DNA from 3 places in the Rhizobium sp. WYJ-E13 genome. Region 3 is predicted to be linked to each of the others. Evidence: predicted binding sites of a transcription regulator. Region 3 holds the regulator's gene; each other region holds the start of a gene.
The links. Region 3 encodes LexA, which represses DNA repair genes until DNA is damaged. Its sites were predicted from a motif close to TGTTCNNNNTGTGTTCNG; they were not measured.

Region 1 (4,208 bases), 1.9 Mb from region 3:
GCATGGGTGTCGCGATGTGTTTTGAGGCAATATAAATAGCGTACGATGCATGTTTCTTGAGGCCTGCCTGAGAGCAGGCTGACAACAACAGGGGAGCGGAACATGAGCAGGGTGGCTCTGGTCACTGGTGGTACGCGCGGTATTGGCGCGGCAATTTCGATGGCGCTGAAGAATGCCGGCTATAAGGTTGCCGCCAACTATGCCGGCAATGATGAAAAGGCCAGGGCATTTCACGATGTTACCGGCATTCCGGCCTTCAAGTGGGACGTGTCCGACTATGTCGCCTGCGGCGAGGGTATCACGAGGGTTCAGGCCGAGCTCGGCCCGGTCGAAATCCTCGTCAACAATGCCGGCATCACGCGTGATGCGATGTTCCACAAGATGACGCCGCAGCAGTGGCACGAGGTGATCAATACCAACCTCACCGGCCTCTTCAACATGACGCATCATGTCTGGAGCGGCATGCGCGACCGCAGCTTCGGGCGCATCGTCAATATCTCCTCCATCAACGGCCAGAAGGGCCAGATGGGACAAGCGAATTATTCCGCCGCCAAGGCCGGTGACCTCGGCTTCACCAAGGCGCTCGCTCAGGAGGGCGCTGTCAAGAACATTACCGTCAACGCCATCTGCCCCGGTTACATCGGTACGGAGATGGTGCTGGCCGTGCCGGAAAAGGTGCTGAATGAGAAGATCATTCCGCAAATCCCGGTCGGGCGCCTCGGTGAACCCGAGGAGATCGCGCGTTGCGTGACTTTTCTCGTTTCGGACGACGCCGGTTTCATCACCGGCTCGACGCTGACGGCCAATGGCGGTCAGTTCTTCGTCTGAGCCTATTTTTTCTGATTGTGGGCATAGTTGCTCGGGAAGCTGCCGGTGCCGTCATAGGGGGCCGGCGGATGCGCCATAGCCCGCGAAGGCAATGGTGATGAGGGCGGGGATCACGATGATCCTGTTGATGGCCGTGTCTCCCGCGGACGGCGCTCAAATATTTACCGTCACGCGGTTTTCGGTTTCTTTGATGGTGTCAGCGTTTGGATGATACCGTCTGTTGGCCTTGACGGGCACCTTCTGGAAAGCGCGGTCTTGGCTGCGGAGAGCGGCAATTGCTGTCGTAAGAAAGGCCGTGGCGATCAGGACGGCGACGGCGGAATTGAGCAGGATGTGGGCCATGATGGCGTTTCCACTCGCAGGCGGCAGGTGCTCTGCCCTTGCGATCTTGAAACTAATATGCGCCTGGCGTCGGCGGCGCGGTAGATTTGACTTCAGCGACCAATCGTCAACGCCATGTTGACGATAAACGCGCGCAAGAAAAACGGACGCCGAAGCGCCCGTTCAAAATTTCCGATGGGGCGATGCTGGTTAGCGGCAGCGAGCTTCGTAGCGGCGACCGTAGCGGTCGCGATAGATGCAGTAGCCGCGGCGTTCAACCGACTGGCCGATCAGTGCGCCTGTCAGACCGCCGGCGACTGCGCCAACTGCCGCGCCACCCCAGCTGTTGCTGACGGCGCCGCCGATGATGGCGCCCGTGCCCGCACCAATCGCCGTGCCCTGCTCCGTTGGGGTGCAGGAGGCGAGAGCGCCAATGAGAGCGCAGCTAAGAACAATCTTTTTCATGTCTAACTCCCCAGGTTACCGGCCTTTAAATTCGGCCCATCAGTACAAGAATGATAATGATGACGAGAACTAACCCCAAACCACCCGAAGGTCCATAGCCCCAGCCGCGGCTATAACCCCAATTCGGCAAGGCGCCGACCAATAATAGAATAAGGATAATAAGAAGTATCGTGCCAAGCATGGTGTTTGTCCTGCCTCATTCTCATTTCGACTGGACTAGAAACCCGCATCCGCGATTTTTGTTCCCGGCTAAACTCTCAGAATATCACGGCGGCGTTATCCCTCATTGCGACAGAAGCCAAATTTAGCCGGTTCTTTCGAAAGCAAGTCGGCGAAATGTTATGGGGTATTTTCCGGGTATGGTTAAAATTCTCTTTAAATACAATATGTTGCGGTGAACAAAGCGGGAAAATGAAGATGTCTCCGATTCGTCGGCGATTCGTTCCGGCTTTGATCAGCCATGACTTTCATCGGCCTACCGGCGCCGGCCTGTTTAAGGCTCTGTAAATTCGGCATGCAAATGATTAATGCGATCCAACGGCTCGGGATGGCTGCGGCAAACCCGGAACCCGTATCTGGGGATCGGTGGCGAAAACGCCACAAGATCTCGCAGTGAACGAAAAGGGAAAACCTCGATATCGGCGATTCGTCTCCGCTTCGTTCCGGCTTTGATCGAAGCGTTAATTTCGGCCTTGACCTTTGCGCCTTTACGATGCGGCAAGAAGCGTTAATCGCGGTTGCCAGCATTTGTTCTCAGGCGAGTCTACAGATTCAGCATCTAGTGTAAAAAACCGATTCAAAATCAATACTTAGCCGTGAACAAAAGCTGAATCAGCCGGAGTCAGCGATTCGTCTCCGATTCGTTCTCAAGCTGTTCCGAATCTTAAATCAAGGACTTAGCGGACTGTGACTTCCATGCTCAATCCAGAGTCTATTTCAAATCTGCCCTTGCGTTTGGAGCTTCGGCTGTCCATGTGTTCTCTGCCTTACCCGCAGGAGCCGACTTGACCCGGGGCGTCCCCGCCTCACTTGCATGGACCATGACCCTGACTTCGCAGCCGATGATACTGAGCGGGCGCGGCGTGACCGCGGTGCTTGGGCCGACCAATACCGGCAAGACCCATTATGCGATCGAACGCATGGTGGCGCATGGCACAGGTGTTATCGGCCTGCCGCTCCGCTTGCTCGCGCGCGAAGTCTATACGCGGGTGGTGGAAAAAGTCGGCGCCCAGAATGTTGCGCTGGTAACCGGGGAAGAAAAGATCTCGCCGCCGAATGCGCGCTTCTCCGTCTGCACGGTCGAGGCGATGCCGCGGGAAACCAAAGCCGCCTTTGTTGCTATCGATGAGGTGCAACTCGCGGGAGACCTCGAGCGCGGCCATATCTTCACAGACCGTATCCTGCATCTGCGCGGCCGTGACGAGACGCTGCTGCTTGGCGCCGGTACCATGCGGCCGATCCTGCAGCAGCTTCTGCCGGGGATAACCGTCACGGAGCGGCCGCGGCTTTCTCACCTTCTCTATGCGGGACAGAAGAAGATCACCCGGCTGCCGCAGCGTTCGGCTATCGTCGCCTTCTCGGCGGACGAGGTTTACGCAATCGCCGAACTGATCCGTCGTCAGCGTGGTGGAGCTGCCGTGGTGCTCGGGGCGCTGAGCCCGCGCACCCGCAATGCGCAAGTGGCGCTCTATCAGGCGGGCGATGTCGAATATCTGGTTGCGACCGATGCGATCGGCATGGGTCTCAATCTCGATGTCGATCATGTGGCCTTCGCGCAGGATCGGAAGTTCGACGGCTATCAGTTCCGCAATCTCAATCCTGGTGAGCTCGGCCAGATTGCCGGGCGCGCGGGACGTCATGTGCGCGACGGGACATTTGGTGTAACCGGCCAGGTCTCGCCGTTCGACGAGGAGCTGGTGCAGCGCATCGAGGGCCACGAATTTGATAATATCAAGGTTCTGCAGTGGCGGACCAAGGATCTTGATTTCTCCTCGATACAATCCCTGCGGGCAAGCCTTGAGACCGGACCCCGCGTGCCGGGTCTGACGCGGGCGCTGCCGGCGGTCGACCAGCAGGCGCTCGAACATTTATCGCGCTATCCGGAAATTACCGACCTCGCTAACACGCCGGCGCGCGTCGAAAAGCTCTGGGAGGCTTGCGCTCTACCGGACTATCGGCGCATAACGCCTGCGCAACATGCCGATCTTATTTCTACCCTCTTTTCCGATCTGGTGCGCTATGGCACGGTAAACGAGCAGTTTCTCGCGGAACAGGTTCATCGCTCGGATCGGACAGATGGAGAAATTGACACGCTTTCGGCGCGAATCGCGCAGATAAGAACCTGGACTTATGTTTCGAATCGGCCCGGCTGGCTTGCCGATCCGACACACTGGCAGGAAAAGACGCGGGAAATCGAAGATCGATTGTCCGACGCGTTGCATGAAAGGTTGACGAAACGCTTTGTTGATCGCAGGACATCTGTGCTCATGAAGCGCCTGAGAGAGAATGCGATGCTGGAAGCTGAAATCAGTGTGAATGGCGATGTCTTTGTTGAAGGACATCATGTGGGGCAGTTGACCGGGTTCCGTTTTACG
Region 2 (4,208 bases), 280 kb from region 3:
CACCACGCCTTCAGCCGTTTCCGTGTCATAACCCAGGAATTCGGTCGCTCCGTGCTTTTCCTTGAGCTCGAACCAGACGGTTTCGGTTGCCTTCTCGCCGGAGCCGGCCCAGTGCGAGCGGGCTTCGGCTTTCTGGCGCTGCATCGCATCGGTGAAGCCGGAGATGTCGACGCCGATCTCGCGGGCGCGCAGCGCGTCCTGTGTCAGATCGAGCGGGAAGCCGTAGGTGTCGTAGAGCTTGAAGGCAGTCTCGCCGTCCAGCATGTCGCCCTTGCCGAGGTCCGTCGTCGCATCCGACAGCAGCGACAGGCCACGCTCCAGCGTCTTGCGGAAGCGGTTTTCCTCGAGCTTCAGCGTTTCGGAGATCAGCGCCTCGGCGCGCACCAGTTCCGGATAGGCGCGACCCATCTGCTGCACCAGAGTCGGCAGCAGCTTGTAGATCAGCGGTTCCGTGGCGCCGAGAAGCTGCGCATGGCGCATGGCGCGGCGCATGATACGGCGCAGCACGTAGCCGCGGCCCTCATTCGACGGCAGCACGCCATCGGCGATCAGGAAGGCCGACGAGCGAAGGTGGTCGGCGATGACGCGATGGCTTGCGGAACCTTCAGCCTTTACGCCCATCGTATCTTCGATGGCGCCGATCAGGGTGCGGAACAGGTCGGTGTCGAAGACGCTCTGGACGCCCTGCAGAACGGCGGCCATGCGCTCCAGACCCATGCCGGTATCGATAGACGGACGCGGCAGCGGGTTGCGCACGCCGGGCTCGGTCTGTTCGAACTGCATGAAGACGAGGTTCCAGAATTCCAGGAACCGGTCGCCATCTTCTTCCGGCGAGCCGGGAGGGCCGCCCCAGATATTCTCGCCCTGGTCGATGAAGATTTCCGAGCACGGACCGCAGGGGCCGGTATCGCCCATCTGCCAGAAATTGTCCGACGTCGGGATGCGGATGATCTTGTCGTCGGAGAAACCGGCGATCTTCTTCCAGAGCGTCGCAGCCTCTTCATCTTCGGAATAGACGGTTACCAGCAGGCGATTCTTCGGCAGGTCGAAACCTTCGGTGACGAGCTTCCAGGCAAGCTCGATCGCATTCTCCTTGAAATAGTCGCCGAAGGAGAAGTTGCCGAGCATTTCGAAGAAGGTCAGGTGGCGTGCGGTATAGCCGACATTGTCGAGGTCGTTATGCTTGCCGCCGGCGCGCACGCACTTCTGCGAGGTGGTCGCCGTCGAATAGGGACGCTTTTCGAGACCGGTGAAAACGTTCTTGAACTGCACCATGCCGGCATTGGTGAACATCAGCGTCGGATCGTTGCGCGGCACGAGCGGGCTCGATGGAACGATCTCGTGGCCGTTCTTCTTGAAGTAGTCGAGGAAGGTCGACCGGATATCGTTTACACCGCTCATTTCATGCCCTTCGATGCTGCCTGCAGGCAGGTAAAATTAAATCCATCGGCTTTTATCGTTCGACCTAGCCACTGTCCAGCAAACAAACAAAACCGGCCGCATTCTCGTTGGGGAATGCGGCCGGCAGGAAATCTGCTTCAACAGTAGAGGCGAAAATTACATATCGCCATCACCTGCATCGTCACCGGCGTCAGGTCCGCCATTCTGCAGGAAGCGGTCGGCGATCAGGCCGGCATTCTGGCGAAGCGCCGTTTCGATCTCGCGGGCGAGATCCGGATTGTCGCGCAGAAAAGTCTTGGCGTTTTCGCGGCCCTGGCCGAGGCGCTGGCTGTTGTAGGAGAACCAGGCGCCCGATTTCTCGACGATGCCGGCCTTGACGCCGAGATCGACGAGTTCGCCGGTCTTGGAGACGCCTTCGCCATACATGATGTCGAATTCGACCTGCTTGAAGGGAGGCGCCATCTTGTTCTTGACGACCTTGACGCGCGTCTGGTTGCCGATCACCTCTTCGCGTTCCTTGACCTGGCCGATGCGGCGGATGTCGAGACGGACGGAGGCGTAGAACTTGAGCGCGTTACCGCCGGTCGTCGTTTCCGGCGAACCGAACATGACGCCGATCTTCATGCGGATCTGGTTGATGAAGATCACCATCGTATTCGATTTGGAGATCGAAGCCGTCAGCTTGCGCAGCGCCTGGCTCATCAAACGGGCCTGCATGCCCGGCAGGTTGTCGCCCATTTCGCCTTCGATTTCGGCGCGCGGCGTCAGCGCTGCAACCGAGTCGACGACGAGCACGTCGATGGCGCCGGAGCGCACCAGCGTATCGGTGATTTCAAGCGCCTGTTCGCCGGTGTCCGGCTGGGAGATCAAAAGGTTCTGCAGGTCGACGCCGAGCTTGCGGGCATAGACCGGATCGAGCGCATGTTCGGCATCGACGAAGGCGCAGATGCCGCCCTTCTTCTGCGCTTCGGCAATGGTCTGCAGCGCGAGCGTCGTCTTACCGGAGCTTTCCGGACCGTAGATCTCGATGATACGACCCTTCGGCAGACCGCCGATGCCGAGAGCGATATCGAGGCTGAGCGAACCCGTGGAAACCGTTTCGATCTCGACGATGTTCTCGTTCGAGCCGAGTTTCATGATCGAGCCCTTGCCGAACGACCGCTCGATCTGTGAGAGTGCCGCTTCGAGCGCCTTGCTTTTGTCCACCGATTTGTCCTCTACGAGCCGCAATGAATTCTGAGACATTCGATCCACCTTTAGGTTATTGACGCTGCTCTAGCAATGTCGCCGCTGATGCGAAGTTTGTACCCGATTTGTTCTTATTTCGCAATGGGGTTGCAAATAATTGAAAGAAAAAGGTAAAACGGCCTGTGTTCTATTTTTGTTTTATCGATGCAAAGCAACGGCTTAATGCGTTTCGGCAAGTGAACGCGGCAGCTTTGCCCACCATTCGATTCGCCTGGGGAGTGCAGAAATGAGCCGCAAGATTCTCGTCCTCGGCGGCGCCCATATCGATCGCCGCGGCCGTATTGCCGGAGAGACGGCGCCTGGTGCCAGCAACCCCGGAACATGGTTCGAGGAACCGGGCGGCGGCGGCTTCAATGCGGCGCGTAATCTCGCCCGGCTCGGTTTCGACGTAACGATGATTTCGCCACGCGGCGGTGACCCGATCGGCGAGATGGTGAGCGAGGCGGCCGACTTTGCCGGCATCAACGACCGCCCCTTCGTGTTCCTCGATCGCAAGACGCCGAGCTATACGGCGATCATCGAGAGGGACGGCAACCTCGTCATCGCGCTGGCGGATATGGACCTCTACCGCTTCTTCGCGCCGCGGCGGCTCTCGATCCGCTGGGTGCGCGACGCCTTCGCCGCCACCGATTTCATCCTCTTCGATGCCAACCTGCCGGAGGAAACGGCAGTGGCGATCGTCGCAAAGGCAAAGGCACTCGGCAAGCCGGTCGCGGCAATCGCCATTTCGCCGGCCAAGGTCGTGCGCCTCCTGCCCTGCCTCGATGGCATCGACTATCTCTTCCTCAATGAGGCCGAGGCTGCGGCCCTTGTCGGTGACCGTCCGGAAGACGCGACCGCCTGGCCGTCCCTGCTCGGTGACATCGGCATTGGTGGTGCGGTCGTCACCCGCGGTCAGCGCGAACTCGTCGCCTTCAAGGATGGACGTGCGTTTGTCCTTCAGCCACCGATTTCGGACATTGTCGCCGATGTCACCGGCGCGGGAGATTCGCTGGCAGCCGGCACGCTCTCTGCGCTCATGCGTGGCCTGCCGCTCGAAGAGGCGGTCCGTCATGGCGCGGCGGCGGCAGCATTGACCGTGCAATCATCGCATGCCGTGAACGAAAATCTTTCGCCGGAACTGCTCCGAGACATGCTTTCGCTTGTCCCGGCGGCGAGAATTCTGCATTGAAGCCGCTAAATCGATAAACGGATACGGATCATGACCAAACCCATCTCGCCCCTGCTGCCGATCTCCTACTCGAAGGAAGTGGCCGCAGCCAAGCAGCGCGGCGCCCCGATCGTAGCGCTCGAATCGACCATCATCACCCATGGCATGCCCTATCCCGGCAATATCGAAATGGCGCGCAGCGTCGAAGCGATCATCCGCGACCAGGGTGCCGTTCCCGCGACCATCGCCGTTATCCACGGCACGCTGCATATCGGCCTCGAAGCTGCAGAGCTGGAGCAGCTCGCCCAGGCCAAGGACGTGATGAAGGTCTCGCGCGCCGATATCGCCTTCGCGATCGCCGAACGCCGCACCGGTGCGACCACCGTTGCCGCTACGATGATCGCGGCAG
Region 3 (4,208 bases):
CCTGTCTGATCGTCGCTATAACACGATCATGTCAGGCTTTTGACTGTCAGCCCTTGGCAACCGCATCAAAGGCGAGCAGCTTTTCCAGAAGCCGCGGCATATCCTTGAGATAGACCATGTTCGGGCCGTCGGAAGGGGCATTGTCCGGATCCTCATGGGTTTCGATGAAGACACCCGCAACGCCGGCGGCTACGGCAGCACGCGCCAGCGTTTCAACGAATTCGCGCTGGCCGCCGGAGGAATCGCCCTGCCCGCCCGGCTGGGCGACGGAATGCGTGGCGTCGAAGATAACAGGAGCGCCCATCGCCGCCATGATCGGCAGGGAACGCATGTCGGAGACCAGCGTGTTGTAGCCGAAGGAAACACCGCGTTCGCAAAGCAATATATTCGGATTGCCGCTGGCATTCAGCTTGCCGAGCACATTCTTCATGTCCCAGGGCGCGAGGAACTGGCCTTTCTTGACGTTGACGACGCGGCCGGTCTTGGCGGCGGCAACGAGAAGATCCGTCTGGCGGCAGAGGAAGGCCGGGATCTGCAGCACGTCGACGGTTTCAGCGACAATGGCGCATTGTTCTGCCGTATGAACATCCGTCAGGACAGGAAAACCGAATTCCTTCTTGAGGTCGTCGAAAACCTCCATCGCCTTTTCGAGGCCGATACCGCGCTTGGCGGAAATCGAGGTGCGGTTTGCCTTGTCATAGGAGGTCTTGTAGACGAGGCCGATACCGAGCTTGTCGCACAGCTCCTTCAGCGTGCCGCCGACCATGAAGGCATGCTCGCGGCTTTCCATCTGGCACGGACCAGCGATGAGCGAAAGCTTGGCAGAATTGGAAAACAGAACCTGGCCAGCGCCTTCGCCGATCCGGACCTCTGCATTGGTATTGGAGCTCATGGTGTTTCCTCGAAGGCGAAGAGCGTGCCCTGACCGGGCGCGGGCTTCACAAGAATACGGTTGGCCTTGCGTGTATAGGTCACCCCGTTAGCAGCCAAATGCGCTTCTGTCACGGCCAGATCGGCAACCGCAAAGAGGATCGCCCGGCCGCGCAGGCCGCGATCGCTATCCGGCGTCGCCAGATCGAAATAGGCCTCCAGCCCCTCTGGGGTCATCAGGCTGATCTTTGCGTTTCCGGTCGGCACCTCCAGCCCGAAACTCGTGACATCGGCAGAAGCGGCTTTTGCCGCCGCGCGAACGAACTCGCCGAAAGCTGTCGGCTCGGGCGCCGCGAGCGCGATCTCGGCAATGCCTGTCACGCCATTGGCATGGATCTCCAGCGCGCTGCGGCTGGCCGGAAGCGGGTTGATGCGCTCGACAGCGAAGAGAAAGAAATCCGGTGCCCGTAGGTCGCCAGCGAAGGCGAGCCGGAAGCCGGCAACACTTTCTGCACCATCGGGCATTTTCACTGGACGTTCGAACTGCAGCACAGGACCGGCACTGATGCTGCCCTTCACGAAACGAGAATGTTCTTGCTTTGCATCCCCTGTCGCAAAGGCGATGGCGGACAATCCTTCGCTGCCGCAGCGGAAACGGAAAGCCTGATTGCGGGCAGTGAAGACATTGCCCTCACGCGCCGTCTCCTCGCTCTCCTCCACACTCGCGACACCCAATGGCTCAAGGTAGGTTTTGTCGGTAAAGAAAACGCAGGCATTTTCCGTGCCGAAGGGATGGCGGGCATCGGGCGCGACGGTGAAACCAAGCTTGCCCAGCCTTTCGCGGGCAAGGTCGATATCGGTAACCGGCAAAACGAGATGATCAATCGGAAGCATGTCCTGGGTCATCGGCTACTCTCTAGCAATCACCAGGAGATGTGCTTCAGCAGACGCTACGAAGCAAGGCCAGGCAGGCTTTCCGCCGATAAAAATAAAATTCTCTGCAGAATGAACAGAAGTTTTACGAAAATTTAGCTACTTGCAGAACACATATGGAACATATAGTGTCCGTTCTGGATTTGTTTCAAGACTGGGGTACACGCCATGCTCACACGCAAACAACAGGAACTCCTTCTTTTCATTCACGAAAGGATGAAGGAGTCAGGCGTTCCGCCGTCTTTCGACGAGATGAAGGATGCGCTGGATCTTGCCTCTAAATCCGGTATTCACCGGCTGATCACGGCGCTTGAGGAACGCGGCTTCATTCGCCGGCTTCCGAACCGGGCACGCGCGCTCGAAGTCATCAAGTTGCCGGAAGCCTACAGCCCAAGCCTGCAGCCTCGGCGCGGCTTTTCGCCGAGCGTCATCGAGGGCAGCCTCGGAAAGCCTCAGCCGTTGGCTCCCGCTCCGGCAAAGCCTGCACCTGCTGCCGACAACGGCAATTCGATTTCTGTGCCGGTCATGGGGCGCATCGCCGCCGGCGTGCCGATCTCGGCAATCCAGAACAATACGCACGACATCAATGTTCCCGCCGACATGCTGGGCTCGGGTGAGCATTATGCGCTCGAGGTTCGTGGCGACTCGATGATCGAAGCCGGCATCTTCGATGGCGACACGGTCATCATCCGCAACGGCAGCACCGCCAATCCCGGTGATATTGTCGTGGCACTCGTCGACGAGGAGGAAGCGACGCTCAAGCGTTTTCGCCGCAAGGGTGCATCGATTGCACTCGAAGCAGCAAACCCCGCTTATGAGACGCGCATCTTCCCGCCGGATCGCGTCAAGGTCCAGGGCAAGCTCGTCGGCCTCATTCGCCGCTATCACTGACTGGTGACGTACTGGCGTCTGCGAAACTGTCGCTGCGCCAATCATAGGCACGGTGGCGCATCCAGGGCCGTCGCAACGTGTCGAATGCAGTTGTGATCTCAGTTCCCTTATCGGTAAAACGAAGTTCGATCGAGCCTGTTCTGCGTAGTGTCTCGCCAGTAAAGAGCAATGCGCCGGAGCGACAATGGTCAAACCGCAAACGGACAGGGGTAACGACGATATCGGCCGTATCGCAGGCCGGCCCGAGATAGGCTGCATTGTCGATGATCGTCAGTTTCTTTCCATTCCCGAGCAAGGCAGTGCACCAGGCGCCCTTCTGGCAGGAGAAGCGCGATGGCGAGCTTGCGGCGGCATGTCTCATTGCTGCTCTGGCTTCGTCCTGCTGATCCCGTGACAGCTGCAGCTGTTTGCCTTCAGGCGCAGCGGGGACATTGACAGCCTGGAGCATGAACGGCTTTCGATGCTCTTCCATGGTAAGCGCCCGCTGCCATTGTTCGAAGATGAAGGCAGGAGGCTTTTCGCGATTCGAAGCTATCGCCTCTCCATCGACAACAGCAACCAGGCCGCCATCTTCGGCGATGGTGATGTCGGGCATCGCCTCGACCGGAAGCAACGCGACGGCAAGCGTGGAAACCGCAACGATTGCTGTTCCGGCGTGCCGCAGTCTGGTTCTGAGCAAGGTTAGCAGCAGAAACCCGAAGACGGCTGTCGGGAAGTACCAGCCGGGCAAACGGCCCACATCGATATTGCCGCCCCAGCTCGATACCGTCTTTGCGATTTTTATCACCAGATCGAGCCCGAATCCTGCGATCTGCCACATCGGGCCATCGAGGCCAAAAGGCATCAGCAGCATCGCCAGCATCCCGGCAGGCATGACGATGAAGGAAATGACAGGCATGGCCGCGAGATTTGCCGGCAGGCCGTAGGCAGTCAGCCGGTGAAAATGATCGATCGAAAACAGCGCGGTCGAGAAACCGCCAATGAGCGACGTCAGGAAAATGCCGCCGAAGAAGCCGCCAATCATGAGGACAGGTTTGAGGATCGGCAGCTTGGCAAAGGCATTCTCCCGCATCGGACGCACTTTCCAGAGGTCGTAACCGGCGACCAGGGCAAGCGTTGCGGCAAAGGACATCTGGAAACTCGGCCCCAGCACCTCCGATGGCGAGACTGCAAGGATCACGAGCGCGGACAGCGCCACGTTTCTAAGGCTGATCGACGGCCGGTCAAAGAAGACGGCAACCAGCATGATCGCCATCATGATGAAAGCGCGTTCGGCGGAGACGGCAAAACCCGAGATCAGATAATAAGCCGTCACCGCAGCGAGCGCGCCGGCCGCCGCGATTTTCTTGGTCGGCCATGCTTGGGCAATGGCGGGAAAAAGACTGAGGATGACCCGCAGGCCGACAAAGAAGATGCCGGCGGAGAGCGCCATATTGAGACCGGAGATCGCGATGATGTGGGCAAGGCCGGATTGCCGCAGCGCCTCGGTCGTTTCATCCGAGATCGCCCGTCTC

Region 1: KQ933_RS19005 (helicase-related protein) is a predicted target of LexA. The motif match lies at 2,476-2,493, and genes of this name have one in related genera.
Region 2: recA (recombinase RecA) is a predicted target of LexA. The motif match lies at 2,773-2,790, and genes of this name have one in related genera.

The regions. Positions count from the first base shown of each region.
Region 1 covers NZ_CP076853.1:3,827,565-3,831,772, reverse strand. The annotation lists gene KQ933_RS19030 (acetyl-CoA C-acetyltransferase) at 1-35, shown strand, start outside; gene KQ933_RS19025 (beta-ketoacyl-ACP reductase) at 103-828, shown strand; gene KQ933_RS19020 (hypothetical protein) at 982-1,170, opposite strand; gene KQ933_RS19015 (YMGG-like glycine zipper-containing protein) at 1,360-1,614, opposite strand; gene KQ933_RS19010 (DUF3309 family protein) at 1,640-1,795, opposite strand; gene KQ933_RS19005 (helicase-related protein) at 2,655-4,208, shown strand, end outside.
Region 2 covers NZ_CP076853.1:1,609,924-1,614,131, forward strand. The annotation lists gene alaS (alanine--tRNA ligase) at 1-1,401, opposite strand, end outside; gene recA (recombinase RecA) at 1,558-2,646, opposite strand; gene KQ933_RS08110 (carbohydrate kinase family protein) at 2,876-3,820, shown strand; gene KQ933_RS08115 (pseudouridine-5'-phosphate glycosidase) at 3,851-4,208, shown strand, end outside.
Region 3 covers NZ_CP076853.1:1,332,268-1,336,475, reverse strand. The annotation lists gene kdsA (3-deoxy-8-phosphooctulonate synthase) at 47-892, opposite strand; gene KQ933_RS06755 (VOC family protein) at 889-1,776, opposite strand; gene lexA (transcriptional repressor LexA) at 1,972-2,694, shown strand; gene KQ933_RS06745 (ComEC/Rec2 family competence protein) at 2,675-4,208, opposite strand, start outside.